3 regions of the Paenibacillus sp. FSL M7-0420 genome follow, and region 2 is predicted to be linked to each of the others. Evidence: riboswitches for the same ligand, from Rfam matches in the RefSeq annotation. Region 2 holds a riboswitch; each other region holds the start of a gene.
The links. Region 2 has a riboswitch for cyclic di-GMP ahead of MKX51_RS19390 (thiamine pyrophosphate-binding protein). Riboswitches for the same ligand answer to the same signal wherever they lie in the genome.
Positions count from the first base shown of each region.

Region 1: linked by a shared signal. The riboswitch ahead of MKX51_RS00845 (choice-of-anchor A family protein) and the one ahead of MKX51_RS19390 (thiamine pyrophosphate-binding protein) in region 2 are both predicted to bind cyclic di-GMP.
Region 3: linked by a shared signal. The riboswitch ahead of MKX51_RS29650 (flagellar assembly protein A) and the one ahead of MKX51_RS19390 (thiamine pyrophosphate-binding protein) in region 2 are both predicted to bind cyclic di-GMP.

Region 1 covers NZ_JBBOCJ010000001.1:182,493-193,447, reverse strand. Annotated here, with positions in the region: gene MKX51_RS00845 (choice-of-anchor A family protein) at 207-3,518, opposite strand; cyclic di-GMP riboswitch class I at 3,600-3,692, opposite strand; gene MKX51_RS00840 (hypothetical protein) at 4,450-4,815, shown strand; gene MKX51_RS00835 (ASCH domain-containing protein) at 5,179-5,601, opposite strand; gene MKX51_RS00830 (YukJ family protein) at 5,699-6,451, shown strand; gene MKX51_RS00825 (hypothetical protein) at 6,430-7,578, opposite strand; partial or broken gene MKX51_RS00820 (cupin domain-containing protein) at 8,182-8,447, shown strand; gene MKX51_RS00815 (hypothetical protein) at 8,667-9,149, opposite strand; gene MKX51_RS00810 (hypothetical protein) at 9,658-9,813, opposite strand; gene MKX51_RS00805 (hypothetical protein) at 10,396-10,955, shown strand, end outside.
Region 2 covers NZ_JBBOCJ010000001.1:4,507,679-4,518,633, forward strand. Annotated here, with positions in the region: gene MKX51_RS19380 (helix-turn-helix transcriptional regulator) at 1-79, shown strand, start outside; gene MKX51_RS19385 (methyl-accepting chemotaxis protein) at 153-1,403, shown strand; cyclic di-GMP riboswitch class I at 1,905-2,001, shown strand; gene MKX51_RS19390 (thiamine pyrophosphate-binding protein) at 2,148-3,761, shown strand; gene MKX51_RS19395 (carboxymuconolactone decarboxylase family protein) at 3,812-4,192, shown strand; gene MKX51_RS19400 (hypothetical protein) at 4,345-4,695, shown strand; gene MKX51_RS19405 (3-oxoacyl-[acyl-carrier-protein] synthase III C-terminal domain-containing protein) at 4,839-5,831, shown strand; gene glpK (glycerol kinase GlpK) at 5,930-7,435, opposite strand; gene MKX51_RS19415 (HAMP domain-containing sensor histidine kinase) at 7,557-8,996, opposite strand; gene MKX51_RS19420 (response regulator transcription factor) at 8,997-9,713, opposite strand; gene ccsA (cytochrome c biogenesis protein CcsA) at 9,792-10,955, opposite strand, start outside.
Region 3 covers NZ_JBBOCJ010000001.1:6,912,852-6,923,806, reverse strand. Annotated here, with positions in the region: gene MKX51_RS29675 (ABC transporter substrate binding protein) at 1-2,427, shown strand, start outside; gene MKX51_RS29670 (aldehyde dehydrogenase) at 2,440-3,831, opposite strand; gene MKX51_RS29665 (Crp/Fnr family transcriptional regulator) at 3,862-4,566, opposite strand; gene hcp (hydroxylamine reductase) at 4,699-6,351, shown strand; gene MKX51_RS29655 (aldo/keto reductase) at 6,449-7,423, opposite strand; gene MKX51_RS29650 (flagellar assembly protein A) at 7,438-9,072, opposite strand; cyclic di-GMP riboswitch class I at 9,180-9,272, opposite strand; gene biuH (biuret amidohydrolase) at 9,778-10,461, shown strand; gene MKX51_RS29640 (ABC transporter substrate-binding protein) at 10,487-10,955, shown strand, end outside.

The DNA.
Region 1 (10,955 bases), 4.3 Mb from region 2:
GGCACATTGTATATTGTTTTTCGCATACATTTGGTCCGCTGACTCTCTCACCGGCACATTGTATGTTGTTTTTCGCATACATTCTGTATCCGGGCACTTATTTCCAACGAAAAAAGAGCTGCTTCCAGGAGAACGTCTTCTCCGAAAGCAGCCCTTGTCAAATCACAGGATCATTGTTTGTTTATATAAATCTCAGTTCCGGTCACTCATTTACGTTTGCTGTTTCTGGTGGTTCTTCTAAGAATCAAGCCCAGACCAGCGAGTGCCAAACCGGCAAAATAATAAGGCGCCGGACTGGATTCGCCCGTCTTCGGCAAGGTTCCATCCACAGGCACACCGCCTAGAGGAACCTCATCATCAATAAGGACTACATCGGGTGCCGGTTCTGCTGAAGGCGTTGGCTCCGGTGTTGCTGCTATTGGCGCAACCGCAATAGCCGGTGTCGGCGTTGATGCCGGTACTGTTGTAGCTATCGGAGTTGCTACAGGCCCAAGCGGCAGCGGATCATCATTCACAGCCACATCATTGCTCACGATAAATCCGATAATCGGAGTCGGCGTAGGCACTGGAGGGAAACTGAACGGCGGCGATGTTAGCGCTGGCGTTGTTACTGGTGTTGGATCTGGTGTCGGCGTTGGTGTCGGCTCTACCGTCGGTGTTGGTGTCGGCGTCGGTGTTGGTGTCGGCGTTGGTGTCGGCGTCGGCGTTGGTGTCGGCGTCGGTGTTGGTGTCGGCGTTGGTGTCGGCGTTGGTGTCGGTGTCGGCGTTGGTGTCGGTGTTGGTGTTGGTGTCGGTGTCGGTGTTGGTGTTGGTGTTGGTGTTGGTGTTGGTGTTGGTGTTGGCGTTGGTGTCGGTACTGCTGTTGGCGTCGGTGTTGGCTCTGCCGTTGGTGTTGGTGTCGGTTCTATCGTCGGCGTCGGTGTTGGCTCTGCCGTTGGCGTTGGTGTCGGCTCTGCCGTTGGCGTTGGTGTCGGCTCTGCCGTTGGCGTTGGTGTCGGCTCTGCTGTTGGTGTCGGTGTCGGTACTGCCGTTGGCGTCGGTGTCGGTACTGCCGTTGGCGTCGGTGTTGGCTCTGCCGTTGGCGTTGGTGTCGGTTCTACCGTTGGCGTTGGTGTCGGCTCTGCCGTTGGTGTTGGTGTCGGTTCTGCCGTTGGTGTTGGCGTAGGCACCGCTGTTGGCGTTGGTGTCGGTTCTACCGTTGGCGTTGGTGTCGGCTCTACCGTCGGTGTTGGTGTTGGCTCTGCCGTTGGTGTTGGCGTTGGCTCTACCGTTGGTGTCGGTGTCGGTTCTACCGTTGGCGTTGGTGTCGGCTCTACCGTCGGTGTTGGTGTTGGCTCTGCCGTTGGCGTTGGTGTCGGCTCTACCGTCGGTGTTGGTGTTGGCTCTGCCGTTGGTGTTGGCGTTGGCTCTACCGTTGGTGTCGGCTCTGCCGTTGGTGTTGGCGTAGGCACCGCTGTCGGCGTCGGTGTTGGCTCTGCCGTTGGCGTTGGTGTCGGTTCTACCGTTGGCGTTGGCGTAGGCACCGCTGTCGGCGTCGGTGTCGGCTCTGCCGTTGGCGTTGGTGTCGGCTCTGCCGTTGGTGTTGGTGTCGGTACTGCCGTTGGCGTTGGTGTCGGTACTGCCGTTGGTGTTGGTGTCGGTTCTGCCGTTGGTGTTGGTGTCGGTACTGCTGTTGGCGTTGGTGTCGGTACTGCTGTTGGTGTTGGTGTCGGTACTACCGTTGGTGTTGGTGTCGGTACTGCTGTTGGCGTTGGTGTCGGTACTGCTGTTGGCGTTGGTGTCGGTACTGCTGTTGGCGTTGGTGTCGGTACTGCCGTTGGCGTTGGTGTCGGTACTGCCGTTGGTGTTGGTGTCGGTACTGCCGTTGGTGTTGGTGTCGGTACTGCCGTTGGTGTTGGTGTCGGTACTGCTGTTGGCGTTGGTGTCGGTACTGCCGTTGGCGTTGGTGTCGGTACTGCCGTTGGTGTCGGTGTCGGTTCTACCGTTGGCGTTGGTGTCGGCTTCACGGTCGGCGTCGGTGTTGGCTTCACGGTCGGCGTTGGTGTCGGCTTCACGGTCGGCGTTGGTGTTGGCTTCACGGTCGGCGTTGGTGTCGGCTTCACGGTCGGCGTCGGTGTTGGCTTCACCGTTGGCGTTGGTGTTGGCTTCACGGTCGGTGTCGGCGTTGGCTTCACGGTCGGTGTTGGCGTTGGCTTCACGGTCGGCGTTGGTGTCGGCTTCACGGTCGGCGTTGGTGTTGGCTTCACAGTCGGCGTTGGCGTTGGCTTCACGGTCGGTGTCGGCGTTGGCTTCACGGTCGGTGTTGGCGTCGGCTTCACGGTCGGCGTCGGCGTCGGCTTCACGGTCGGCGTCGGCGTTGGCTTCACAGTTGGCGTTGGTGTCGGCTTTACAGTCGGCGTTGGCTTTGGAGTTGGGGTGCACACAGGTGTCGGGCTAGGTTTTACTGTGGGTGTAGGCTTCACTGTAGGTGTAGGCGTTACCGTTGGCGTTGGTGTTACCGTTGGTGTAGGTTTCACTGTTGGTGTAGGCGTTACCGTTGGTGTTGGTTTCACAGTCGGCGTTGGCGTTACCGTTGGTGTTGGTTTCACTGTCGGCGTTGCCGTTGGTGTCGGACTAGGTGTCGGCGTTGCGGTCGGCGTCGGACTCGGCGGCGGCCCCTCTCCCTCGTACAATCCCAGGTGCATCTCTACCCCGCCGCTAAAAGATTTTGCAATCAGGGTTCCGTACAGCTCTGCTCGGGCATAATGAACATCCGCTCTGGGTGCGAGAATGCTGCCATAGAAGGAGGTATTAGCGATATTCACCTCAGAAGCTTCGTAAAAGTTGAACAATACTTGACTGGCTCTGCCGTTATTCATTGAAAAGCTCGGCACATTGACTGTAGGCCCGCTTATATTAATAATCAGCGTAGCGTTCTGGGCAATGTTGAATTCAATATAGTTGGTCTTCGCCAGTGTCGAGGCATCCAAATGAACTACATTGAAACGATCCGGTGCACTTATCTTGAGCTGTCCATAATTGTTATTGCCGATCTCATTCGTGTCAGCCAAGGCCCCATACTCTGTGGAACGGGAGATCAGAGCCTGCTGCTCGGCTGCAAAATCAATCGGCTTCTCTTTCCTCTTAGTACCTATAATTTTAACCTGGGGCTCATTGACTGTAATGCTGTCCCCGTATACCACATTTCCGTAAATTTCTCCGCTACCCGAATGTTCAAAATTCTTGCCCGCAACCAGCACATCCGTAGGCGAAGCATTCCTGTATGCCCTGGCTACTCCGTAACCTCCGGTGAGGGTAATGTTCCCCGCCGCTGCCAGACGGCCTTCAATCTGATCACCGCCTTGTGTGAAATCCCCAAGAATAAAAGCATTAAAATTCCCTGCGACCCCCAAAACCGGTGTTGGCGTATAAGGAACCCCTGAAGCTGCTCTGACATCCGTGCCCCACGTAAAAGCACTGGATACGGTCAATAAGCCTGCCATAAGGATGGCGGCTGTTTTACGTACTCCTTTTTTCAATAGTCCACACCTCCTAGTTACTATTCTATGAATCTGTCACGCGACTATAACAACAAAAAGACCGCCAAGAAGGGTTAGCTTCACGGCGGCCGGACGACCCTAGTCTCAACTTTAGAGACAGTAGATTCCTGACTTTGCGTCCCGTTCTTTCGATCCGGTTTGCGTTTGTACATGATTTCGGTATGAAATTGGGAGTAACTTATGTAAATTCATCGTTGAGTCTATGACATTTGTTACTTTTGTACTAATTTCAGTTTATCCGCTCCCCCATCCTATTGTCAATCCATTCCCAGTATATTTTTTGAAATTATATTTTTCGATGGTTCCTCATTGATCCCTTGTACCATAAGGGTTCAGGGGCGAGTCTCTTTTTATTTATTGACGAAAAAAGTCGAGAAATCAGAAGATTGGCTGTAGCCGTTTGTCTCTCTTCCCTATAATAATATCAATTTATATTATTTAAATTTGATTCATTTGTCCTATTTTATAGCCCTCAGGCCCCTCGAACTCATTGTCTGCTCCTGTTCAATGCAATTTTACCTATTTACAGGCAGCTCAGCTCAGAAAAAAAGTGCCGCCCATAGGGACGACACCTGCTAATAGACTTCATATATTTTGAATAAAATGTCGCCTAGGCAGACCCGAACAGCTGAACCCAGCCAATCATCGATACCCAGAGCGGAACACTTAGAATGATCCCGAATACCAAACCACGGCGGAGACTTCCTTCATGACTCATTGCCATTCTCCTTTGAGCTGATTTATTTTTCAATCCTTAATCTTTAATATTTCAATTTTAATATAAAATAATTCATCTTATTTTTTTGTGAAATATATCACATTATTTGAGTTAATTTATAAAACCCATTGATTATTTTTTGAAGGATGAGTTACAATGCGAATATACGTTCTCTTCGAGGGGTTGAGAAGGATGCAAAGAGCAGAGAGCCAGGATAACCTGCTGGTCAAATCCTATATTTTGCTGCCGCTTATTTTATCCGCCTTCGAGCGCGATGCTTCTGCTATATCCTCAGAGCTGCGCACGCCTGCGCCTTATCTGGAGGTGATCCAGACGGCCGTCCATGCCGCTTCTGCTGATCTGCGGGAGGTCCGTGCCGGGATGCGCGCCCGTGGTCTGAAAGTCTATGAGCAGCAGCGGCTGGAGGCGGGTGTTGAAGCCAAATTCGTCTGCAGGGGTTATCACGAGCGGATGCTGCTGCTGGATGATGTGATTGCAGCCCAGGCCACTCTGCATATGCGCAGATACCTGGGTATGGAGAAGATGGAGCAGGGCTAACCAAAGAAGCCTGCCGCAAGCGGCAGACTTCTGCATGAAATGTTCACCCGGATGCGGTTACATTAACAACGTCCAATACCCGAGCGTGCCGCATATCACCACCACAGCTACCGGGTACAGGATTCTCCGGCTTACCTGATCCCTGAACGCAAGAAACAAACAAAGCATACAAAGCCATGCAATTAGAAGGCTTCCCATCTATTATGCATACGCTCCTTCCCGGCATTTCTGCCCCTCTCCAGCGGTAGACCGCCTCAGAGCACAACTATCCTTATATATAGGAAGATTTCCCGCCGAATATCCCAATTATACCAGCTGACAGCCAATCTGGAGCAATTTTTCTTCACATTGCCGTCAAGAAATTCACAATTCCTCTTCCAGCACAGGATATTCCCAGAAACCCAGACGTCCCTTAGCAGGGATGGGATGTACCAGCGGAACAACCTCCTCCAGCTTCCAGGCATACCTTCCTTCGGCATAATTGCCGAATACATATTCATTGCCGCCCGGCCAGCCTTGCTGCGCAAGCTCCGGCGTCACCTCACAGCAATCCGCAATGCGGCTGACTGCAATGATCTTGCCGGTTGGCAGGTTGTCCGCAGTGTAGCCGTAACGTGCCAGCAACGACTGATACGGCTCCGTCCGGCAGATCGCCTTATTCACCTGCATCCCGGCATGAATGGCTAACTCTCCCCGGTGGGCGGTCCGCCAGGTCCGGGTTTCGATTTGTTTTTCTCCCAGCGCAATTAATGTTGCCCACGGCTGGCGGATGGTCAGAATCTTCATAAAGTAGCTTGCCTCCTCTGATGAACACCTTTTTACTCAGAATTACTATGGCCTTCTACGGGAAAGAATAATAGCTAAGAAGGGGGACTGACGGACTATGGGTAACGGATTAGATCAAGGGTACGGGGTATTAAAATGCAAATTATCCAATGAGAATATCATATATAAGCTAGGTGTCAAAAATAATCATATCCAGGTACTGGTTGAGGTTGAAGGTGATATTCATAAAAAGTACAGGGTGGCTATCAATATCAGATCAAGCGCTAAAGCGGAACATTTACCGGAGGACACTGCAAATCAGGTGCTTTATTATGTGGGCGAAGATTTCAAAGCGGAAGAAACGGCCCGTTGGCTCACGCTTGAATCCGGCTTCACGAAGATCACCTGGCATAACCGGAGCCTTGCCCTAGATTATATCAGGGGAAACCTGGTGATTCCCAGTAAGATGGTGGCTCTGCCTAATACGAACCAGGATGACAAGGAAGACAATGATCCCCACAACAATCTGTATGATAAAATCACCTCTTATCTCAAGGAGGCACAGGAACAGGATGCAACCCTGTACGTATTCGGCGAGCCTTGGGGACCCGAAGAGGATAAATCCGATAAATACTTCGGCTTCTCCCCTGGGCAGGGCGTCCATAATATTCATATGAACCAAGGCAATGCGGGCGGGTACGCCAGAGAAAATGGCACATGGCAAGACGGCGGAGTCCTTATTCATTTCGAGAATGAACACAGATGGGTGGCTATCTTCCTGGCCTTCCAGTCCCAATCCTGGTGTACTAACGACCAGGGAGATGCCACCAAGCCGGTTAGTGAATGTAATCATACCAATGCTTTGTCATGAGCCAACACCAACGCATTAACCGCTGATACGGTATCCTTGGCATCCAGCTGTTCATCCAGCTTCAAATGAAGTTGTAAGGTAGCGACTGGTGAATGGTTAGCAGAAACGATGAGCTCAACCTCATGAGATGAGAGCACCTTCGCTTGCAGGATTTGCAGCCAGGGGATAAGATCCGGTAACGCTTTATCCTCCGAAGGACCGGTCTCCATGCCATCCACCCCAATAGGGGAATGCCCAGCGAAATACTCAATTCTGAGCACAGCATCAGAAGGGCGACTGTTCCTCTTCAAGGTCCTAGCCGCTTCGAGCTGATGACGGGAGGTTCGTTTACGACCGATAATTATATTCCACAAAACGATACACAGAGAGGGGATGAAGAAGCAGAGCACCGCCAACCAACCACTGGAGGTCTTAACATAGACGGTAAAAAAGAGGGCTGCGGATAGAATCGCAAGCAACCAGATGTAGATCTCCTGCCGCCATTTGGACTGGCGCTTCCCGGATGCTGGAGGAATGGACTGTGCTGGCTGAATATCAAGAGCTTGCTCCGGTTGAGCTGCCCTACGTTCTCTCCATGGCAAATGCTCCCCGTTCAGCATATAAACGTTATCGGCTGCTCCCTGCCAGACCTTCTCCTGCGAGGGATGCGGCGACTGCCAGAGAGTAACGTATTCTTGAATGTCTTTTAGATACAGGGCGGGATCGCCCGTGAATGAGAAATATTGCGAAAGCTCCAGATGAATAACGGCAGTAGAATAACGCTGTACATGGGTCGATAAGGTTACCAGCCACTCATGTACAGGAGTGGAAAGCGCCGGGAAATGGGCCAGCGTGCCGGGTAAGCTCAGGCGCAATTGCTCTGCAGCATCCGCCCATGGAATCTGCCATTGGAAGGCCCCTGCAAAATGTTCCCACTCAGGCAAATCCTCCACATCCGGTTGGTCCATATGGGGTTGAATCTTGCTCCAGGCTTGCATAAGCTGCCTGCTATAGCGCTGGAACTGGTCTTGGCTGACCAGACAAAACCATACTGGAGCGAGAAAATTATTCGTCTCGAAAGCTGTATTCTCATAATCAATCAAATCTGTATCGGCACTGGTAACACTCAGGAATGTCCGGTTTCCCATATAAGATCCTTGCCTCCTAGCATCCAACCCTATGCTCCCCACTTTACTTAACTAAAGGTTAGAAGAATGGTAGATGTTGATGCTTGCATAGAAAAAAGGCGCAGTTCCAAAAAACCGGAAACCCGCGCCACTATCGACTTTGTAAAGATGCTGGTGAAGGGAATTGAACCCCCGGCCTACGCATTACGAGTGCGACCCAGCATAGATTTATAAGGTTTTCCTGGGGTCTGTTGGGCAATAAATCGCGTGTTTTAAGCGTATAGTTACTTCTAAAGTATTGTTGATATTTGGATTGTTAGAAGATTGGTTAGAAGTTTTGTTAGAAGAAAAACCGCAACGTAACGCTACCTTAACACCACGTTCCCGCTGGAATAATACTAAGTATTGGGGCCAGCATATCACTTCTTCCTAAATCTCCTTGAACATGAGCGTCCTTGTGTTAACACGTTTATTATAAACGTCTTTAACCTTCCATTGAAACGAAGGAAGAATCTAATTGTAAATTCCTTATGCCTGCAGCCCATTTTTGCAGGTTTTGCACTCCTTTGTATAGGCAAATGCATCTGACTAAAGTACACACAAAATCGTAAGAGGAGAATGAGTATGTACCATAATTCATGCCACCAGTATCAATTGCATTACCCTATGCATAACAATTGGAATAACAACTATCAAACATATCAGCCTCAACATTATTATAATTGTTACCCCTATGGAAAAATAAACTTAAGAGATTATAGACAATGTCCACTTGTAGTGAATATTGACCAGGTAGCAAAGCAAAACCAAACTTACCGTACTACTTTATGGACAGGGAAACATTTCAAGTGACTTTGATGAGTATCAATGTTGGCGATGATATCGGTTTAGGTAGGGTAGCAGTTCTAACTGCAACTCCATGAAAATGCACCTCGCATAGTTGGTTTGATGGTTGTAGGGATACCTCCATTTTACCATTTAATGCAGCGGTACATTTTTGTTTCTTTTATGAAATTGATAGCTTTTTGAACAGGCTCTTAAACTATATGTAATTGTAATTCCACCATAAAACATCCCAATTAGAGAAAGAGTGATTCATATAATAACTTCTATGATTCTCCTACGAACTTGTTAACTTTTGATGCAAAAGAATCCCAGCTTGTATCATATCCTACACCATAATTCCACCCGTTAGAACGCAGCTTTTGACCTAAAAGGATGTAATCGGCTCGTTGCTTATCGTTTAGGCTAACATCAAAAGTAGTGTCACCAACCTTGAACTCATTCATGTAATCGTACAATTTCATAAGGATATCTTCTCTATCCTTATGTCGTTCCATTCCACTGTGCAAGATAATTGAATCGATGGCATCATCTAGTTTCTGTGTAACAAGAGTTTCATTTTTCCAATTATTATCTTGTTGATATTGTATAGTTTCTTCAAGTTGAGCTAGATCTCGTTGAATGTAAGCATTCAATAATTCATATTGCAAATCTTCATTTCTGCTGACACGTTTCTGATTCATAAATAATGCAGCATTCCCGAATAGAGAAACTACTAAAATTACTAAAATCCAGTCTTTTTTCTTCATACTTTCTCCAATCCCTCCTGAGATATTGTCCACTTCAATAATAAGCAATCAAACATCTATGGCTGATGCGGGATAAACTAATTGTTCCCTTGAATGTACAGTTTAACACACTACTGTGTTTCTATAGTTCTATTGTATTCGCCCGCTAACGCCTATACGCCCATAAAATCAACCAATACATAAATTTAATAACCATTCCCTCCATAGCATTATAAAGAATTAATAAGGGATTCATAAAATATCCATATTTTGTAACATTATTTTTAAGTGTAATTCAGCAGATCAGTTCATAATATCCTCTTTGTGATTATAAGATCAACCAGTTCTTTCTGATTGATCCCTTTTCATTAGCTTTAAGAATTAAGGTAGCCGGATCGAACCTTCCTGCCCGTAGGGGTTCATCCCGAGCACTATAATGTTCCCCACTACTACTTGTCATCACTAAGATTGAGGCTGGTTTGGAAATGTGTACAAAACCTAGCCCAATGTTTCAGCACAAGCACAAAATCTATAGTTCAGCATAATTACATCTTGAGAAACGTTCTATGCGTTCTCGATTTTCTGTGAGGATATCTTCGTACTTACCATTTAATTGACCAATGTTGGCAATCTCTTTCAGTTGATCAGTGTTAAGTTTTAGCAGATCCACTTGTTCCTCATTCATTAGATCCTCTGGTCTGTCAGGCTCTTTAATCTCGTTGTGTTGATTAGACAATTTAAGGGCAGGACCTCTCAGTTTCCTCTGCCTTACCTTCTAAGAGTTGGATTCTATCTCCGTGTTCTGTGTTTAACATTGTAAAAATAAATCAACGAAACTACTCAAATGATATTCGAACATGACTGATTTCCTTATAATGGCCAACTCCTAGTCTATTATTCATTTGCTGCAGCTTATAAGTATTCATAACACGAGCGAAAAACTCTCTCTAAAACTATTCCAGTAATCCGGATTAGTTTTTCTGCAAGCATAACCTGAATCTCCCTTTTTCCTTAAATGTTCTACACACACAGCAGCGCCCCTAATATTCGACATTTTTTTCTATTATTTGATCATTCATACCTATTTAAACATAGATTCCATTGGTTCATAATGGATATAATTCCAATTATATTGTTTAATCGGAAAATTTCAAGTTTAGGGCAGTTACTACTCACTCATTCTCGGATTGGTGGTGAATTGTTTGGTGCATATCTAAAAATCGTTCTTTCTAAAAGTTCAATAATATTAAGAAGAGGGGTTACATTAATGAAAAGGTTAATTTCATCATTTGTCGCTTTAGTTATCATAATTTCTAGCATGGGTTCTGTTGCACTTGCAGAAGAAATAGTAACTCCAGAAGTAGTGAAAGAAACCAGTAGTTTTACGAATAATGTTGTGGTCGGTGATTCAAAGGAAATAATTGGAAGTGTAACAGTGACTACAGATTCTACAGGTGTTACAAAAACGAATGGGACTGAAGTCACTGTCGACATCAATTATGACTATACTATCTTACCTGCTTATCAAGAAGAGTATGGTACAATGTATAACGATTCTACCGACCAAACTGTAGTTCTATTTGCAAATAATAACGAATTGTTTATTAACGGAGAAAAGAAAGATATAGACGCTGTCCAAAAAGGTTTATCCGCTCGCGCTGGGGATACAGGTGGTTTTGCAGCAGTTTGTCACTACTATTCTAACGATGCATGGACAAGTTATACTTTTAGAGCTTACGAATCTATGAACTATAACTGGGTTGGTGAGGGGAATGGTCACGGTGAACCTGAGGGGAATCATATTGCGAAATATGGAGTTACAAGTAC
Region 2 (10,955 bases):
CAAGGTGACGGCACCGCCTGAGCTTGCGGATACGGTTGCTGCGGCTCTGCGCGAAGCGGCAGCATTATACGATTTTTAATAATAGACCAAATGCACTAGTATCCCCTATAATATTACAATACACATTATTATTTATAGGGGGACTTTACATTATGGACTGGATGAACAAGCTGCCGTTGAAACAAAAAATCGTCACCGGATGTTACCTGGTTGCCGCTTTATTCGCTGTCCCTGTCTTAATTACGCTAATCCTTATGGACAGGCTGCTCATCGGCATTATTCTTGTCGCTGTCCTGGCAGCGCTGACTTACCCGCTTGCGCGCTTCATTGAGAGAACGCTTACATCTTCATTTGAGGATATCTCCAATGTGACGCACACGATTGCCAAAGGCGACTTCACCAGCCGTGCTGACGAGAATGGCTCCATGGGCGACATTAGCCGCTCCTTCAACACCATGATTGACAAGCTCAAAAAAATCCTCACCGATGCCTCACAGATTACCCGTCAGGTTATGGACGCCAGCCGCGGGATTGAAGACAAGAATCAGAACCTGAAGTTTGTCATGGCGCAGGTGGCCTCCTCCTCCAATGAACTGGCCCTCGGTGCTAACGAAATCTCGGTGGATATCGCTGATATGACCGAATCGATCAAGGATATCGAAATCAAAGTCTCCAATTATACGAATTCCACCAAGGAAATGAATAGAAGGTCTGTACATACGCTGGAATTGGTAGAACAGGGGCGGCAATCGGTGGATACCCAAGCCGAAGGCATGCGCAAGAACATCCAGGCTACCCGGAAGGTGGCGGATACCATCGAAGCCCTATCGCATAACGCACGAGGCATTACGATGATTACCAAGACGATTACTGAAATTGCTGAACAGACCAATCTGCTGTCGCTCAATGCTTCTATTGAAGCCGCCCGTGCAGGCGAGCATGGCCGCGGGTTCGCAGTTGTTGCCCAGGAGGTCCGCAAGCTGGCCGAGGAATCCACCGCTTCAACCAAAGAGGTGTTCGGTCTGGTACGCAGCATCGAAGCGGATATCAAGCAGGCTATTGATAACATCGCCATTAACGAAGAGGTAGTCCAGGTGCAGAATGAGATGATTACGGAGACGGCCAACATCTTTGCTCAAATTGTGCATAGTGTCCAATACATAACCGAGCAGATTGCCTCTTTCTCCGCAGAGAGTGACCTTATGCTGGAGAGCGCGCTCAAGATCTCCGGGGCGATCGAGAATATCTCAGCCATCACCCAGGAGACCGCCGCAGGGACGGAAGAGGTATCCGCAGCAATGAACGAACAGATTCATGCTCTGCAATCCGTAGCTGAGGAGACAGAGAAGATGACCTCCGCAGTCTTCAACCTGCAAAAAACGATTCATATTTTCAAATTTTAACCCCGGCACAAAGAGACACGCCTGCGGAATTTTCTGCGGGAGGTGTCTCTTTTTTTGGGCAAAACAAAGATTGTTATGTAATATTCACAAATTGTTGAAATTGTGCATAACGGTAAAAAACGTGCTTTGCACTTCTTTACTATAGTCGTTCTATTGTCATAGATTGTCTATAAGCTAACCTCTCACATCACCGCTACTTAAGTCCTATCACCGAAATTTGCAATGCTGTATATCTAGCGATTTCTTAATATTTTGCAGTAAATCAGGAATGTAATGAGTCTTTGGGCTCACTTCCCATATTAACCAACCTAAATGGCCATTTGCATTTTAAGACTTTAGTCTTCCAGAGACAACCATTTTCAAAAGTTTGAAAATCCAAATATTTAGCCATTTTTACTCCTGAATATTCGTCAAATTCCGAGTTTCTTCTCACAGGGGTTATTGACAAAAGAGGAGCAAGGAATATATTGTAAAGGAAAATTCTCCACAAATTCATTTATAACCGCATACCGGCAAAATTCACCGAAAGGGAATGACGCAAAGCCATGGATCTACAGTCTCATTTCTGAAGTGGGATCATGACAGCCAGGTTGCTGAAAAACTGTGAACGCCTTAGGTTTCGCGTTTGATTATGGTGATTCGTGCAACAGACCTGTGCTCCAATGTTGAGTACAGGTTTTCTATTGCTGACGTATACAAATAACAACTTGCGGGGTGGATGTTCTGAAGACAGTTGCAGATTATATGGCGGAAGCATTACGCAATCTGGGAGTCACTCATTCTTTTGGAATCATAGGCAAGTCTATTTGCCCCATCGCTTTGAAAATGGTTGACTACGGTATAGAGTTCATCCCCGGCCGGCACGAATCCAGCTCCGGCTTCGCCGCCGGCGGTTATGCTCTGAAGACCGGCAGTCTCGGGGTAGCCTTCGGCACCTCCGGTCCGGGCGGAACGAATCTGCTCACCGCAGCAGCGCATGCCAAGGCCAATAATCTTCCCGTCCTCTTCATCACCGGACATCAGTCCATCAAGGAGCTGGGCATTCCCCAATGTCAGGATTCCACTTCCTATCTGGCTGATTTGGCGGATATGTTCCGGCCGGCCACCCTCTTCAGCAAGCTCGTTGAACGCGGCGATCACTTCAGCACGATTTTCAACCATGCCCTATCCATCGCCCTCGGTGACCGGAAAGGTCCGGTCCATCTCTGCATTCCGTTTGATGTGCAGACAGAGCGGCTCGCGGAATGCCGGATTGTTCTGCCGGAACGCGAGGGACTAGTCAGTTATCAGAACTATGACCGGGTCATCTCGGCGATTAATCAATCCGCCAGACCGCTGATCATTGCCGGTAAAGGCGTCAACCGTTCAGGTGCCCATCAGGAACTGGTCCAGCTGGCCGAAACCTTCAACATTCCTGTAGTCACCTCTCCAGGCGGCAAAGGCGCCATAGCTTATGATCACCCGCTCTACCACGGTCCGGTCGGCGTCGGCGGCTCTTCGCACGGCGATGAATTGCTGAACAACAGTGATCTGTTCATTGTTCTGGGCTCCCGGCTGAGCGACATGACCATCTGCAACCTGAAGCCGGAGAATCATCCGCAGCAGCTGATCCAGTTCGATGTAGATCCAACCTTTGTCGGCAAAATACTGTCCTCATCCACCATCGCTGTCGGCGGGGACTTAAGGGACAACCTGGCACTGTATCTTCAGAAGCTGGACTCCTCTACGGTCACCAGGCATGAAATCACAATCTCCAATGCTTACAATGACGAGCTGCCCGTGCTGGCCGGCCTCTCTCTGGCTTCGGTAATGAGCACGATGAGCGACTTGATTCCTTACAACAGCAGCGTGTTTGTAGATGACGGCAGCCATGGCTTCAATGCTGTGAAATGGTTCAATGTCCGCAGGCCCGGCAGCTTCATATTCGATGCCTACTTTGCCTGTATGGGCAATTCAATTGGCATGTCCATCGGCGCCAAGGCTGCCTCTCCCGGGGAGACTGTCTTCTGTATTACCGGGGACGGCTGTTTTATGATGCTCGGAGCTGAAATAAACACGGCCGTTTGCAAGGACATTCCGGTAATTTTCATCGTGGTGAACAATATGCAGCTGGATATGGCGCTCAAGGGCATGGAGAAAACGACCGGCCGGATTGACGGTACGATCTTCGAGGTTCCGATGGATGCCGTGAAATTCGCCGAATCGCTGGGTGCAGCCGGCTTCCGCTGCGAGACGCAGGAGGAGTTCGCTGCCGCAATCCGCGAAGCTGTGGCCCTTAACAAGGCAGCTGTCATTGAACTGCTGACTGACCGTGATGAAATGCCTCCTACGGCGCACCGAACGCTGGATCTTACGTAAGGAAGCCATATCCGCACACCTTTTCTAACCTACTGTCAGGAGGACATAACGTGAACAAGAGCATGAACAGCGGACTCGATCATTTCACTGATCTCTCAGGAGATTATGGGGCCAAGGCCCTGGCTCCGATCAAAGAGCATTTTCCGGAATTAGCCGAATATATCATGGGCAATGCTTATGGCGATATTTTTCAGCGGACCACGATTGGCTCTGACTGGAAGGAGATTGCAGTGATCTCGTCTCTGATTACGATGGGGCAATATGAACAGCTGGGGGTTCATTATGTAATGGCGCTCCGCGTTGGCATGACCGTCGAGCAGATCAAGGGTGTGCTGCTGCATCTGACCCCTTGCGTCGGTGCCCCCCGGGTGATTTCGGCCTTTAATGTGCTGCTGGATACCCTGGAGGAGATCAAAGAAAAATCTTCATAATTCTACAAATTTCGACTTTTCAATTGCACATTTCAGGATGATCTGGTTATAATGAAGGCAAAATATCCCAAATCGAACTGCGGTTTTGTCGAATAGAGTCGCAGAAATAATGTTTTGGAGGTATTGGAAATTACACTTAGGGAGAGATCAACATGGGACAATTTATTTTGAAGACAGATACTGCGAAGAAAGTAATCAATATTGAGCTGGAGGGAACCTTCTCTAACGAGGACGGGCTCAAATCCATACAGGCTTACCAGCAGACCATTAACCCGATCAGCCCTGCTGAATATGCACTAGAGATCGACTGCCGCAAGCTGAATGTAACAGCTCCTGATGTTGTACCGCTGCTTGAAGGCTGCTTCATCATGTTCAAGGCTGACGGCTTCCAGAAAGTGAGTCTTACCCTGGAAAATAACCCGATCCTCAAAATGCAGCTGGCACGCCTGGGCCGCAAAGCCGGACTTGAGAACCTGGAGATCACTTCAACCGTACAAGCTTAATAAATACAATTTAAACCTAAATCAGCCGCTTGAAACGCACATGCTAATTCATTCATTGAACCGGCTGCTAATGCCGGAAGAGAGTTTTGTAAGAAGCAGATTCGTGAGAAGTATAGCTAACAAAACTTTAGGAGGTCTGTACTATGGCGGGGATTCGCATTAAGGACATTGATATCTACCATCCAGACAAAAGAATCGGCAATGACTTTTTCATACAGCATTTTGACGATAAAGGTATTGATATCCGTGGACTGCTGGCTACTCTGGGCCGTCAAAACCGCTACAGCATCGACAGCCCGGATGAGAACTCCCTGACAATGGCTTTTGAAGCCGCAAGTAATGTTCTGGAGAAGACCGGTCTTACCGGCCCTGACATTGACCTGATCGCTTATGCAAGCCAGACTCCTGAATATATATTTCCTACGAACTCATTGATGATTCACCGCCTGATTAACGGGGCCTCGCATACCATCTGTATTGACAGCAATGCCAACTGTGCCGGAATGACCGCCTCGGTTGAACAGGTCAGCCGCCAGATGATGGCGAACCCGAGAATCCGCCGCGCTCTCGTCATCGGCTCCGATTATGTGGCGCCGCATGCGGACAAGAATGATCCGGTATATTACGCGAACTTTGGTGATGCCGCTGCCGCTGTCATTCTGGAGCGCGATGAGCATTCGGTCGGCTTCATTGACTCTATCTACCAGACAGACACCTGTGTGTACGGCAACTCTCTGTTCCCGGCAGAAGGCCTGGCTAAGCTCGGACGCACCGGTGTGGCCGCAGGAGAGTTCAATGTGAAGTTCATTCCATTCGATGATTCCATCTGTGTGGATGCTGCTTCCGAATCGATCAACACTCTGCTGAGCAACAACGGGATTGCCCCTGAATCGGTCAAGGCTGCCTGCTTCTCACAGCTGTCTCTTCCGAACATCCAGGCCGTCTCCGGCAAAACCGGCATTAACCCTGAGGCCGCAGTCTACATAGGCGATGAGTTCGGCTATACCTCGACCAGCAGCCCATTCATTGCCCTTCACAAAGCCGTCACTACAAGGCAGCTTGAACGCGGAGACAAGGTCCTGTTCTGGACCGTAGGTGCCGGATGGCAGAACGTTGCATTTGTAATGGAGTACTAGTCTTACCGACCGTTCACTTCTGTTTCAGAGTAAGCAAACGGCCCGCAGCAGAGTTTCTGCCTGCGGGCCGTTTCTGTTCTTAATGCCTCTACTCTGCTCTAAAGTCTGCCTTCGTGCTTGCCCTCATGCTTCTCCCAGCCCATCGTGCGCGATACAGCATCCTGCCAGGCGCCGTATCTGCGTTCCCGTTCCTCCGGCTCCATCTGCGGCGAGAAGACCTTCTCGGCCGTATTGAAGCTCTCCAGCTGCTCACGGGTCCATACCCCGGAGGTAAGTCCGGCGAGCAGCGCAGCGCCAAGTGCTGTAGTCTCCGCATAGGTTGTACGTGTCACTTCGCTGCCCAGAATATCGGCCTGGAACTGCATCAGCAGATTGTTGCGCACCGCACCGCCGTCTACCCTCAGACCGGTGAGCGGCATGCCGGCGTCCTTCTGCATCGCGTCGATGACATCGCGGGACTGGAAGGCCAGTGATTCCAGTGTAGCCCGTACCAGATGTGCGGAGGTGGTCCCCCGCGTCAAGCCGAATATGGCGCCCCGCGCATACATATCCCAGTAAGGCGCACCCAGGCCGGTAAAGGCAGGCACCACTACAACTCCTTCACTCTCGTCCACCTCGCTGGCCTTCTCTTCCGAGTCGGCGGGCGCGACGATCAGCCCCAGCCCCTCCTGCAGCCACTGCACAGCCGCTCCAGCCACAAACACACTGCCCTCCAGCGCATAATAGAGCTCATCGCCCATGCCCCAGGCTACAGTGGTCAATAGGCCATGACTGGATGCCACAGCTTCAGTGCCTGTATTCATAAGGATGAAGCAGCCTGTTCCATAGGTATTCTTGGCACTGCCGGCTTCCAGGCAGGTATGGCCAAAGAGTGCCGCCTGCTGGTCCCCCAGCACCGACCGGATAGGAATCTCCAGACCGAACCACTGCTGGTCACAGATACCGAAATCTCCGCCCGACATCCTCACCTCCGGCAGAATGGACGGCGGAATACGCAGCTTGTCCATCAGCTCTTCATCCCACTGGCGCTCATGCAGGTTATACATCATCGTTCTTGAAGCATTGGTAACGTCTGTAGCGTGTACGGCACCCCCGGTCAGCTTCCAGATCAGCCAGGTGTCTACCGTTCCCGCCAGGAGCTCTCCCTTGCCCGCACGCTCTCTTGCTCTCGGTACATGATCCAGAATCCATGCCAGCTTGGTCGCCGAGAAATACGCGTCGATGACCAGCCCCGTCTTGTCCGCAATGACTCCGGCCATCCCCTGCGATTTCAGCTCCTCACATTGGTCTGCTGTCCGCCGGTCCTGCCAGACAATTGCCGGATAGATCGGCTCGCCTGTAATTTTATCCCAGATAAGTGCGGTCTCCCGCTGGTTGGTAATGCCGATTGCCGTGATGTGATCAGCCGGTACGGAGCTTGCTGCAATGGCATCTCTGGCTGCTGCAAGCTGACTCTCCCAGATCTGCTCCGGGTCATGCTCCACCCAGCCCGGGCGGGGAAAGGATTGCCGGATCTCATATTGCCCCTGCGAGATCACTTCCGCCTCTGCATCAAAGAGAATTGCCCGTGAGCTGGTAGTACCTTGGTCCAAGGATAAGATCATAATGCCCAGCCTCCTGCAAGCCTTAGCTTGAAATATATGTTTCACGATGAACAATATTAATGTGCTGATTTCAACAAAAAGCACCTCTGCTCTCAGAGGCGCTGTCATGCATGGTCTTGGTTTACTGTTTTTCGACAGGAAGCCGCAGGGTAAATGTGGTGCCTTCTCCTAGCTTGCTGGAGGCATAAATACTGCCGTGATGCGATTCGACGATATTCTTCACAATCGCCAGCCCCAGCCCCGTACCGCCCGACTCTCCGCGCAGACGCGCTTTGTCGGCTTTGTAGAAGCGTTCGAAGATAAACGGCAGATCCTCGGGGTTAATGCCGGCCCCCTGATCTCTAATCTGTATCTCCACATAGCTCCGGCCTTCCAGCGTTGTTGTATCCGCAAGGATGGTTATCCTCCGGTCAGCCGGGGTGTGGCGGAAGGCATTATCCAGCAGATTGGTCAGCACCTGCTCCAGCTTGTCTTCATCGGCAGCCCCCAGCAGCATCTCCTGTTCAGGCCTCTTAAGCTCCAGCATGATATCCCGCTCCTTGGCTCTGACGGAGAACTTGCGGTATACCCGCTCCAGCAATTCTCCCACATCCACCCTGGACTTCAGCATATCCGTATGTCCTGCTTCCATGCGCGCCAGGTCCAGCAGATCCTTCACCAGACGGCCCATACGCAAAGATTCATCGTGAATGACCTGCACCAGTTCACTGCTCTCCTCCGGGGAGGAAGCCATCCCGTCTAATAGTGCTTCACTGTAGCCCTGCATCATGGATAACGGAGTGCGGATCTCATGGGATACATTGGCCACGAAATCACGCCGCATCTTCTCCAGACGCACCTCTTCCGTCACATCCCGCAGAACGGCAACAGCTCCGCGCAGATGATCTTCGGAATAGAGCGGTGCCATGTGCACCGACCATACCCCCTGCCGGACATGAACATTGGAGCGTTGATCGCCCCCGCCCTCAAGGGTGCTGAAGAACAGCGGACGCAGCGGAGGCGGCACCTCACTGGAAGCGGAGGCCTTCGGAACGAGTCCGGTATCCTCTTCCTCCTCCCAGGCAAGATCACTCCACGTTTCGAGGAGGGTCTGGCCATGCGGATTGGTGAGGATGATCCGGCCTTCGATATCGAAGGTGATTACCGCATCGCTCATGCTGCGCAGAACACTGGATAAATGCCCTTTTTCATTATTCAGACTGCGTATATTCTCTTCCAGCTCTTCCGCCATATGGTTAAATGATGTAGCAAGCTGGCCGATCTCATCGCTTGTGACCAGGGTCAGTCTTGTTCCATACTCGCCGCGGCGGATGTCATTCGCTGCCTCAATAACCTGCTGCATCGGCTGGGTGATCTTCGTGAACAGGAACAGGGCGAAGAAGGTGGTCAGAGAGAACCCGATCATGCATGTATACATGAACAGGCGCTTGATTGCCCCGGAATTGGTGAAATTACTGTCGATGTAAGGCAGCAGGAACAGCCCGAGTGTAATGAGCACGACAGCAACCAGGAAGATGATCGTGATCCACAGCTTACCGACAAGGCTTCTCCAGAAGTTCACTTATTTAGGCACCTCTAGCTTATAGCCTACTCCCCATACCGTTGTAATCATCGCTGCCGATTCCGGGGATACCTTATTCAGTTTTTCACGCAGACGCTTGACATGGGTATCCACAGTGCGCAGATCTCCGAAGAACTCATAATTCCATACATCCTTCAGCAGCTCCTCACGCGAGAACACCTTGTCCGGTGAGATGGCCAGATAATGCAGCAGCTCGTATTCCTTGGGCGTCAGACTTACCTCTTGGCCGCCTGCACTTACGCGGTGTGCATCATGCTCAATAATCAGGAACGGGAACACGATATTGTTGCTTGAATTACTCTCTTTGGACAAAAATGCCGTTGCGGAAGAACGGCGCATGATCGCCTTGACCCGGTAGATCACCTCGCGCGGACTGAACGGCTTGACGACATAATCGTCTGCCCCCATCTCAAAGCCCTGCACCCGGTTGATCTCCTCACCCTTAGCGGTAAGCATCAGGACCGGTGTGGACTTCACCCCTCTGAGCCGGGTCAGCACTTCAATCCCGTCAATCCCAGGCAGCATCACATCCAGCAGAATCAGACCGTAGTCATTCGCGGTTGCTTTGCGCAGGGCAATTTCCCCGTCCTCTGCCTCATCAATTTCATAGCCTTCTTTTTCAAGATACATTTTGAGCAGGCGGCGGATACGTTCTTCGTCATCCACCACCAGAATTCTATTCAAGTGCTCAGCCATTTACACAACAACCCCTTCATCAATTACAGTAGAACGTCACCCTGGATCATACGCATGCCTGAAAGAAGCCTGAGCTTATCAGTCGGTTCCCGCATATGAATGAAGTCCGGCGATAACCAGATTAACGCCGACCAGGGTAAACATTACGATTAGAAAGCCGAGTACAGCGAGCCAAGCGGATTTGCGTCCCTGCCAGCCGCGGGCCAGCCGCAGATGGAGATACGCACTGTAGAACAGCCAGGTGACGAGAGCCCAGACTTCTTTGGGGTCCCATCCCCAAAATCTGCCCCAAGCCACCTCGGCCCATATCATTGCAAAAATCAAAGCCCCCAGTGTGAAAATCGGGAACCCGATGGCGATTGCCCTGTAGGTAATCTCATCCAGGTCATTCTCATCAATTCCATCAAGTACCGGATGAAGGGCCTTCCCAAGCGGCTTACGCACAGCCAGCCGAAGAAGCCCGTACAGGAGCAGTCCGGACAGCAGTGACCAGATCACAGTGTTGAACTTGCGCCCTGCATTGACGCCATTCATCCAGGATGGTGCTTGAAACAAAGGCTTCTGAAGCCCGAGAAACGGCTGGAAGCTCTCAATTTCGCTATGGTACGGTGCCACAATCGGCGGCATTTTATAACTCACTTTCTCTATTGTACTATCTTCCTGCCCGGGGCTGTCAATCGTAACGTTCGAACGGACAAAAACAGATTCATAGCCCGCGCCGCGGAAGGCAAATACTGATCCAAGAAACCCAATTATAACAATGATCGAGAACAGAGTAAATTCGACCAGCCGCTGCTGCTTGCGGTCACTGCGTTCCTTGCTGTCAAACTTCACTGTCCGCAGCAGATACATCAGCCCGGCGGCAAAGCCAACCGCGAAGAAGGATTCCCCGAGGGCAGCGAGCGTGACATGAATATTCAGATAGATCGACTTCAGCGAAGGAATGAGCGGCTGTACTTCCTGCGGAAATACCGCCGCATAAGCCATTACAACAATCGAGATCGGAACCGCGAATACCCCGAGAATCATCTTGCGGTAAATGGCGAAGATCACCGTAAAAGCCACCATCACCATCATCGATAGGAAGGTCATGAACTCATACATGTTACTTACCGGAATATGACCGGCCCCCATCCAGCGGGTAATGAAGTAAGCCAGATGGCAGAGCAGCCCGAGTGAGGAGGTGATAAAAGCAATCCGGCCCCAACGTGCAGTATGCTCCTCCGGCTTCCTGCCCGACCA
Region 3 (10,955 bases), 2.4 Mb from region 2:
GTGTATGTCGTCTTCGATAATTCGGAGAGCGGACTGTCAACCGGCCGGATGGTGATGGATCAGATTAGCGCCTTGAATCCGGGGCTTGAGCTGTTCCCCATGAACCGCTTGTCCATGGAACAGATCACAGCCACGGCAGCGGCGCTGTCCCCGGACAGTATTGTGCTGATGACTACATATTATAGTGACTCTACCGGAAGAATTGTGGAATTCGACAGGTTCGCAAGCGAGCTGGGCAAGAGCAGCAGTGTTCCGGTGTACCATATCTATGATTTTGCATTGAACCACGGCGCCTTCGGCGGGAGCCTGATCAGCGGCAGAATGCAGGGGCAGACGGCGGCCGATCTGGCACTGCGTATCCTGAAGGGGGAGCGTGCCGGGGATATCCCGGTGGTGACCGACAGCAATGTACGCAAGGTGTTTGATTACAATGAGCTGCAGCGGTTCAAGATATCACCGGATAAGCTGCCGAAGGGCAGCGAAGTGATTAACGAGCCGTTCTCCTTCTATCAGACCTACAAGGTGCTGGTTCTAAGCATCGTGGCTGCTTTTGCGGTGCTGGTAGCCTTCATTATGGTGTTGTTATTCTATGTGCAGCTGGTCAGAAGGATCAGAAGCAATCTGGAAAAAAGCAATGAACGCTTCAGCCTGGCAACCTACGGCTCAGATGCGGTAATCTGGGACGTTGACATGTCTACCATGATCTATTATTTCTCGGACAGCTGGTATGAGGTGCTGGGATATGCCCGGGATGAGCTTAATGAGAGCCGCGGCGGCTGGCGGGATATTCTCCATCCGGAGGATGCCGAGCAGGAGAACCGGCTGCGTATCCAGCATCTGGAGGGTCGTTCTTCTTACTACTACGCTGAATACCGGATGCGGAGCAAGGCAGGCGAATACAAGTGGTTTCAGGCCCGGGGCAAGGTGCTGCGTAATGCGGGCGGCGGATATATCCGGTTTGCCGGGTCGATGGTGGATGTCACGGACCGCAAGGGTTATGAGAGTAAGCTGCAGACGAGCTATCAGGAGCTGGAATCGACCTATGAGGAGCTGACTGCCCTGCAGGATGAGCTGCTGGAGCAGTATAACAAGGTGGTGGAGAATCAGGCGCTGCTGCAGACCAGTGAGGAGAAATACCGGCTGCTGGCTTATAATGACGTGCTTAGCGGTCTGCCGAACCGGCTGTCGTTAGCCGAGGAGCTGCAACAATTCATTGAAGAGCATTCCGGCGGACATGCGGCGTTGTTCTTCCTGGATCTCGATAACTTCAAGTACATTAATGACTCCATGGGCCATACCTTCGGGGATGAGCTGCTGGTGCAGGTCGGGGAACGGCTGCTTAGCCGCTCTGACGGGCGCAGTAAGCATTTTCGCTTCGGCGGCGATGAGTTTGTGATTCTGTTCAAGGATGTGGCGGAAGCAGGAGAGGTGATCCGCTATGCGGATTCACTGGTACAGGGCTTCATGGAGCCATTCCAGCTTCATGCAAGTGTGGTGCATATCTCGGCCAGTATCGGGATTGCCCAATACCCGGAGAACGGGAAGAGTGCGGAAGAGCTGCTGAAGAATGCAGACATTGCCATGTACAAGGCCAAAGAAGCGGGCAAAGGCAGCTATATGATCTACGGGCAGGAGATGCAGCAGTATTTTGACGAACGGATGATTATTGAGAATCACTTAAGAAGCGCGGTATCCAATAATGAGCTGTCGCTGCATTACCAGCCGCTGGTGGATACCGGCTCCGGTGAGCTCTGGGGCTTCGAGGCGCTGATCCGCTGGAACAGCCCGGTGCTCGGCTTCGTCTCCCCCTTATCCTTCATCCGCATTGCCGAGGACTGCCGCCTGATCATCCCCATAGGGGAGTGGGTGCTGCGGGCTGCCTGCCGGTTCACCAAGGATCTGCAGAATCAGGGCTATGAGGGCTATCATATCTCGGTCAATATCTCCGTCATTCAGCTGATGCAGGATGACTTCACAGAGATGGTGCTGAGCGTGCTGGAGGATACCGGGCTTGCGCCGGAGCATCTGGAGCTGGAGATTACGGAATCGATCTTCATGGAATCCTTCGAGGCGATCAGCTCCAAGCTGGAGGCGCTCAAGGAGAGGGGCATTGGCATTGCGCTGGATGACTTCGGAACGGGCTATTCCTCACTCAGCTATCTGAAGCAGCTCCCGATTACTACCCTGAAGATCGACAAGTCCTTCATCGACAGCATCGATACCCCGAACAATAGGTCGCTGGCCAGCTCCATCGTCACCATCGGCCATGATATGGGACTGAACGTTACGGCTGAAGGGGTGGAGACCCCGGAGCAGCTTGCTTTTCTGGAGCGGACCCGCTGTGACAAGATTCAGGGCTACTATATCAGCAAGCCTATTCCAGAGAAAGAGGTCGCGGGCTGGGTCGCTGGGCGGATGGCGGGTTGAGGTAAGTTAGCGCTATTTCAGCAGCTTCCGCGCCAGCTTGACCTTGCTGCCGTAGGGCGGGTAGACAATGCCGAGATCAAGACGGGTGCCCCGCTTAACAATGCTTTTGTGATGGGAAAAGAGGTCGAAGCTGTATTTGCCGTGGTAGCCGCCGATCCCGGAATTCCCGACACCGCCGAACGGCAGCCGGGTGCTGGCTACATGGGAGATGGTATCGTTAATGCAGCCGCCGCCGAAGGACACCTCAGTCATTACCTGTTGCTCCACCTGCTTATCGCGGGTGAACAGATAGAGGGCAAGCGGCTTCGGACGGGCATTGATACTCTGGATGGCCTCCTCCAGCCGGGTATACTCCATAATCGGCAGCACAGGCCCGAAGATCTCGTCCTCCATGGAAGCGTCACTCCAATCCGCCGGATAGATCAGGGACGGCTCGATGTACAGCTCCTCAGGAATCACTGTCCCGCCCAGAATCAGCTTATCGCGGTCCCGCTCCAGCATCTCCCCGATCCGCCGCAGCTGGCGTTCATTCACAATCCGTCCATAGTCTGTGTTATGCCGGATATCAGTGCCATAGAAATCGGTGACGCAGCGCTTCATCCGTTCGATCAGCTCCGCTGCCACCTCGCTATGGACCAGCAGATAATCAGGCGCAATACAGGTCTGCCCCACATTGATCAGCTTCCCCCAGACAATCCGCTTCGCGGCGGTCTCCAGGTCGGCGCTCCGGTCTACGATTACGGGGCTTTTGCCGCCCAGCTCAAGGGTGACTGGCACCAGGTTCTTCGCCGCCGCTTCCATGACAATTCTGCCTACAGGCACACTCCCGGTGAAAAAAATATAATCGAACGCCGCATGAATCAGCAGATTCGTCGTTTCCTTCTCGCCCTGTACTACCCGGATATAGGCGGGATCAAAGGTCTCCCGGATCATATCCTCGATGACAGCGGAGGTAGCGGGTGTACTCTCGGAAGGCTTCAGTACGGCGCAGTTCCCGGCGGCAATGGCGCCGATTAACGGCTCGATCAGCAGCTGGAACGGGTAGTTGAACGGCCCGATAATTAGCACCGTCCCGTAAGGCTCGGCTATGATTCTGCTCCGTGCCGGGAACAGGTGCAGCGGTGAGCCTACCTTCACCGGCTTCATCCAGCGCCGCAGGTGCTTCATCATATAGCCGATGCTGTCCAGCGTGAATCCGATCTCTGTGGCGTAAGCCTCGAACTCGCTTTTATGCAGATCCTGGTTCAGTGCAGCGATAATCCGGGCTTCATTGCGTGAGATGGCATCCTTCAGCTTCTGAAGCTGCTCCAGCCGGAAGCCGGGGGTTCTCGTGACTCCGCCGGTGAACCATTGTCTGTGCTCAGCCAGCAGCCGGTCGATCTGTTGTGCGGTGTATGGTGGCATGCTTGTATCCTCCTTGGTGATTTGCGGTTCCTATAGATTGCCTGCCGAAGAGGGCAGAGTCTGGATGTAATCATGCATCCGGCTCCGGTTCAGCAGGGTGATTTCATTGCCCTTGAATTCGATCCAGCCCTGGTCGCGCAGGAATCCCAGCTCCCGCGACAAGGAAGGGCGGGCGGTATTCATATGCTCAGCCCATTCCTTCCGGCTGAAGGGAAGCTTCAGGGTATCGGATTCCTGCTGTTCTCCCTGTTCCAGCAGGAAGTCTACGATACGGCGGCGCAGCGGTCCGGCGGACAGGTTCTCAATCTTCCGGTTCACGAGCACCAGCCGCTCGGACAGATTCTCGATGAAGCGGGTGAGGATATCGGTGTCAGCCGCGAATAATCTCAGCAGCTCCTGCTTGCTGATGAACATCACCTTGCAGGGACCTGTGGCTGTAACCGTAGCGGGCACGGTGTTATTCCTGCGGAACAATACGGCTTCGCCGATCGTCTGCCCTTCCTTCAGATGCGCGATGGTCACACTGCTGCCGGTGGGGTGTGTCTTCTGCACCTCAATGCGGCCGGAGAGCAGAATCCCAAGCCGGTCCGCCGGATCGCCCTCTGCCAGAATAATCGCCTTCTTATGGTAGGAGCTGACAGCGTAAGCCAGCGTATGCAGCAGCTGTTCGATCTCTTCTACGGACTTTCCGCGAAATAGCAGGCAGGATTGCAGCGAAGCAGGCTCCGGTCTCATACTTTTCCTCCCGATGTGTTGTGATTGGTAACATTCGTTACCGATTGATAGACGAAAGTCTACTACAATTATTGGTAACTGTAAAGGCGAGGCACAGAGCGATTCCATTAATGATAAGGAGTGATTCAGGCAATGAGCGAAATGTTTTGTTTCCAGTGTCAGGAGGCAGCTAAGGGGACGGGTTGTACGATTCAGGGGGTGTGCGGCAAGACCAGTGAGGTAGCGAATCTGCAGGATCTTCTGGTGTATACACTTAAGGGCATTGCCGTCTTCGCGCGCAGCGGGCGTGAGCTGGGGATTACTGATCCGGTGACGGAGAGATTTATTATAGAGAGCTTGTTCGCTACGATTACCAATGCCAACTTTGTGCCGGAATATTTCACCGCGAAGATCCGCGAGGGTCTGGCCCTGCGGGATACGTGGCGCAGCAGGGTGGCGGATGCCGGAGTGGCGGCGTATCTGTCTGATCATGACGCGGCGAACTGGAATGCAGGGACTGATGAAGAGCTGATGGACAAGGCGGTAACGGTAGGTGTGTTAGCTACAGAACATGAGGATATCCGTTCCTTGCGCGAACTGCTGACCTACGGTCTGAAGGGGATGGCTGCTTACATGGAGCATGCTGCGGTATTGGGCTTCTATGAAGCAGGAGCCCATGCTTTTATGGAAAAAGGCTTGGCTGCTGCCCTTGATGACAGTCTGAGCGGCGGTGAGCTGACGGCTCTGGTGCTGGAATGCGGCAAGTTCGGCGTGGATGTGATGGCCTTGCTTGACCGTGCGAACACAGCAGCCTACGGCAACCCTGAGATTACCAAAGTGAACATTGGTGTGGGCACGAATCCTGGTATTCTGATCAGCGGTCATGATCTTAAGGATATGGAGGCGCTGCTGAAGCAGACCGAGGGTACCGGAGTGGATGTGTATACGCACAGTGAGATGCTGCCGGCCCACTACTATCCGGCCTTCAAGAAGTATAGCCATTTCGTTGGCAACTACGGCAATGCATGGTGGAAGCAGAATGAGGAATTTGCCAGCTTCAATGGTCCAATTCTGATGACCACGAACTGCATCGTGCCGCCGAAGGACAGCTACAAAGACCGGCTGTACACGACAGGCAACACCGGGTATCCGGGAATTCAGCATATCGCGGCAGGCGCGGACGGAGAGAAGGATTTCTCACCCCTGATCGAGCAGGCCAAGAGCTGCAGCGCTCCGGTGGAGATTGAGACAGGCGAGATTATCGGCGGCTTCGCGCATGCGGCTGTAATGAATGTGGCGGATCAGGTGGTTGGAGCGGTAGAGAGCGGCGCCATCAAGCAATTCTTCGTCATGGCCGGCTGCGACGGACGGATGAAGAGCCGGAATTATTACACCGACTTCGCAGCAGAGCTGCCTAGTGACACGGTGATCCTTACCGCAGGCTGTGCCAAATACAAATATAACAAGCTGGCGCTTGGCGATATCGGCGGAATTCCCCGCGTGCTTGATGCCGGTCAGTGCAATGACTCCTATTCCCTTGTGGTTATAGCGCTTAAGCTGAAGGAAGTGTTCGGTCTGGCGGATATCAACGATCTTCCGATCTCCTATAACATTGCCTGGTATGAGCAAAAGGCGGTCATCGTACTGCTGGCGCTGCTGCATCTGGGCGTGAAGAACATTCACCTGGGTCCTACACTTCCGGCGTTCCTGTCGCCTAATGTAGCCAAGGTCTTGGTCGATACCTTCGGTATCGGCGGGATTACTACCGTACAGGAAGACATGGAGCGGTTCATTGCTGCGGTCTAATACCATACAGATTCAGCATTAGCCAAAATACACAAAAGCGAGTCTCCGTATACGGAGGCTCGCTTTTGTGTATGGATATGAACATCACCGTCAGCGTTTACGGCAGCCGGTAGACTGCAAACGGCTCGCCGGTGCGGAGGGCGGCGCTGGCCTGGTCAAGCTGCTCAAGTGTTCCTGCATCCGGTGAAGCAGAGAGACTCTGCAGATTATGCTGTACCTGCTCTACTGCAGTTGCGCCGACAATCACCGTGGAGACGGCGGGCCGGTTCATCAGCCAGGCCAGGGATAGAGCCGCAGGTGAAGTGCCCATCTCCTCCGCAATTGCTTGAACCTGCTCCCCGAGCGAGATGCGCTCCGGGGTAAGGAAGCGGCGGAAGTTCGGATCGGTCTCTGCTCTGGAGCCGGCAGGGGCACTGCTGCTGCCGGCATATTTGCCGGTAAGAATGCCGCCCGCCAGAGGGAAGTATGGGATGATGCCCAGACCCTGATCCAGGCAGAGCGGAAGCAGCTCGGCTTCGGGCGTGCGGTCAGCCAGCGAATAGCTGCATTGGATAGAGATGTATTTCGCCCAGTTACGCGCTTCGCTGATTCCGAGCGCCTTCATCAGCTCCCAGGCGGCATAATTGGAGGCTCCGATATACCGCACCTTGCCTGCGGAGATCAGATCATCCAGCGTGCGCAGTGTTTCCTCCAGCGGTGTGTAGGGGTCGAAGGTGTGAATCTGGTACAGATCCACATAGTCGGTCTTCAGCCGGCGCAGGCTGCCCTCCAGCTCCTGCATCAGATGATGGCGCGAAGAGCCGCTGCCGCCGGGTCCCTCATGCTTCGGCAATCCGGCCTTGGTCGCCAGCACAGCGTTATGGCGTCTGCCTTCAAGCGCAAGGCCAATGATCCGCTCCGATTCAGAGCCGGCATAGATATTGGCGGTATCGATGAAATTGATGCCCTGATCCATAGCGGTGTGCAGAATGCGGACCGAGGTCTCCTGATCTGCCCGTTTGCCGAAGGAATTGGTTCCAAGACCCAGGGCGGACACCTGCAGGCCGCTATTGCCCAGACGGTTATATCTCACGCGCTCACTTCTCCTTATATAGTAGTAGTCTTAGCAGAATCACGCACAAGCAGCTTGCCGCCGGACTCCAGGCGGCTCTCCTGCGACCGGGCAAGATTAATTACCGCATGCTCCTCCTGGAGCAGCTCAATCTCCTCGCTCAGCTTGAGGAGCAGCCTGGAGAAGCGGCTTAGCACACTGTCTGTGATGTACCCGGTGAATTGTCCCGGATGGGCGAATACCTCAAGCATCTGCCGGAGCGGGTCTGTGCCGGAGCCGAACTCTCCGTTCATACGGCTCAGGGCAGCCTGAAGATCACGGATCAGGCTGCCGAGGTGGCTGTATTTATCTTCCAGCAGCAGCATGACTACCAGGCCGTAATTCACGGATTGCTGGCGGGATTCCACATTCTTGGCCAGCTGGCGCGCTGCCTCCAGCAGTCCGTCCGTCTCTGTCCGCAGCAGGCTTGCGAGGCTATGCAGACGATGCTGCAGTACCCCGGCGTGTCCGGCGTACAGGCCGCTGCCGGTGACCTGGCCGCTAACGTAAATACTGCCGGTGGCTATAATTGTAGATTGGCGGATATCGCCATAGACGTACACATTCCCGAGGGCTTCAACCCGTACAGGTCCTTCCAGATCTCCCGGTACAATGATGTCACCTGCGAACATAACATCGCCCGCAGGATCGGTCATCTCGCTGGTCAGCAGACAGGCCGGAGGGAAGTCACATATCCGGACGCTGCTGTTTCCTCCGCAGATGCGGGGTCTGCCGGTATGCCGGGCCACGATATGACCGCAGGGAAGGAGCTTGGCATGATTACCGGCAGCAAAGTAGAGATCCTGCGGCGGGGGAGGGGGCAGTACCCTTCCGTCTGTATCGAGGCCGGGAATGCCTTCTTCGGGCGGCAGTTTGCGGGCGAAGACTTCGCCTGCAAAGGTAAAGGGGGCCCCCGGGAAACGGAGATACTCCATGGTATCCTCAGGCTTCTGACCCGGGGCTCCCTGTCCCTGAAGCATCCGGTTCCCCTCCAGTGTATGCTCCGGCAGCAGGAATTCCAGCCGGGCTTCCTTGCCGGGCAGCGGGGATCTTCCTTCAGCGATGCAAACGGGAAGATATGTAGGGTTCTCCAGCTCCGCGTACAGGGCGGGAATGTTCAGGTTGCGCAGAATAAAACGGTTGTCCAGTGAGGCGATAATCTGTTCTATGGTGAGCGTGGACAGCAGCATCGCCGGATTGGGCTGGGCACGGACAACCGCTTCGAAGGCGGCAGGACAGTTGACCAGATTCCAGGCGTACTTCTCTGCACGGTATAAAGTGAAGTGGACCTTGAGCTTGTCAGGCGATACGGTAATTTCATATTGCGGCTTCTCACAGATCTCCCAAGTGATATAATCCGCCCTGGTCACCTCGGTTGGTTCTGTAACGGTCTTCCAGTTGATCTTCAGGACAACAGGGTGGATCGCAGAAATGCGGGCGGGAGCACCTCCGGGGAGCGGGGGAGTAATAAATATCTGGTTGTCCTGCACGAGGATAATTCCATTCTTATCTCCAGTTGTCCCGTCAGAAGTCCGGCCCTCCACAGAGAATGAATCCAGGAGACCTTTACGTTCGAGCATCAGGGACTCTACGAATTCATATCGGCTTGGTTCGATATCCTGCTGCGGCATGGTTGTAACCTCACTTTTTCGTATGATCAATGGCAATTCGTACAGAAAAAGAACATCATCAAGCCTGGGAGGCTTCCCCTCCTGAACAGCTGGCTTAAGTGGTCTCTATTGGCAGCCTGGCAACCGTAAACGCAGATTCTGGCGTTCTTAGGCCCATAGCTTTGCGTCCTGCCCTTTCGGGGAGTTTGCCTTTAGAAATAGATCAATGATATACATCCTGTAGAGGCAATGAATAGTGGTCGACTGCAATCGACAAAAAGAATCATAAATAGTTCTTATGCGTCATTAACTTCTGCAAACAAGCTTAATTCTAGTACTTAAAGAGCTATTTTTCAACTATATTATGCCTATTTATCAAAAAACTCGAAATATGCAGCTCTATTTCGACAAAAAAACTGGTTTCCCAGCGCTTACAGCTTATGGAAGAGGCAGAAGGAGGAAAGTGTGAGCATTGAACTGTTGGGACACTCTGGGCTTGGTAAGACCCGGAGTGTTCCTTTTTGATAAGGAGTATTGCGAGTATAAATGTTATGTATATGTTAACTATGTAAATAAACACAAACATTCAGTGTATTATTTCGTAATAAAACCGAAGACATCCCAAATTCATTGTAATATAATCTAACTCATACCAAGGAAACGCGAATTAATGTTAACTAATATAACATTAATAGAGATAGCGACATCAGGAGAGGAGCATAAACCATGCAGATTGCAGCAACACCTTACATCTGGCCTTATGACGGGGCTGTGGACCCGGCGAAGACAGCGCTGATGATTATCGACATGCAGACGGATTTTTGCGGCAAGGGCGGTTACGTCGAGAGAATGGGTTATGACCTCTCATTAACAGCGAGGGCGATTCAGCCCATTCAGCGGCTGCTGGCACGTATCCGGGAGATTGAAGGGTTCACCGTGATCCATACCCGCGAGGGGCATAAGCCGGATCTGTCGGATCTGCCGGCGAACAAACGGTGGCGCAGCCGCCAGATTGGGGCCGAGATCGGCTCCGAAGGACCGGCGGGACGAATCCTCGTGCGGGGGGAGCGCGGCTGGCAGATCATTGAGGAGCTGGCGCCTGCTGGCGGAGAGTACATTATAGACAAGCCGGGCAAAGGGAGCTTTTACGCAACGGACCTGGACCTGATCCTGAAGAATAAAGGAATTACCCATCTGATTCTGACTGGTATTACTACCGATGTCTGTGTACACACCACGATGCGGGAAGCCAATGACCGCGGGTACGAGTGTCTGATTCTTGCGGATTGCACGGGAGCGACGGATGAAGCGAATCACCTGGCGGCGCTGAGTATGGTTCAAATGCAGGGCGGGGTGTTCGGCAGTGTAAGTGATTCACAAGCGGTGCTGCGTGCGCTGGAGCAATACTAAATCATTCATAAACGGGGGAATAACCATGTGGAACAAGTCCAGAACGAAAGCGCTGATGCTGTTAACCTCGCTGATGCTGCTCCTGACCGCCTGCGGTAACACTACGGAAGCCGGTAAGGCCGAAGGCCAGGGAGCGGAAGGCTCAGGCGAGCTGAAGAAGGTGGTGCTCCGGCTGAAGTGGATTCACCAGGCGCAGTTTGCCGGCTTTTATACCGCGGTGGAAAAAGGCTTCTATAAAGAAGCGGGGCTGGATGTTGAGATCCGCCCGGGGGGCTCGGATTTCCCCGCTGTGCAGATGGTAGCTTCCGGCAGTGAGGAGTTCGGAGTTACGGGTGCCGACCAGGTCGTCATCGCCAGAGAGAAAGGCGTCCCTGTCAAAGCGTTATCCGCGATCTACCGCAAAACCCCGTTCGTCATGTTCACACTCAAAGAGTCCGGGATCAAGACGATGGAGGACCTTGTCGGGCAAAAGGTAGGCATTAAGCTGGGCGGCA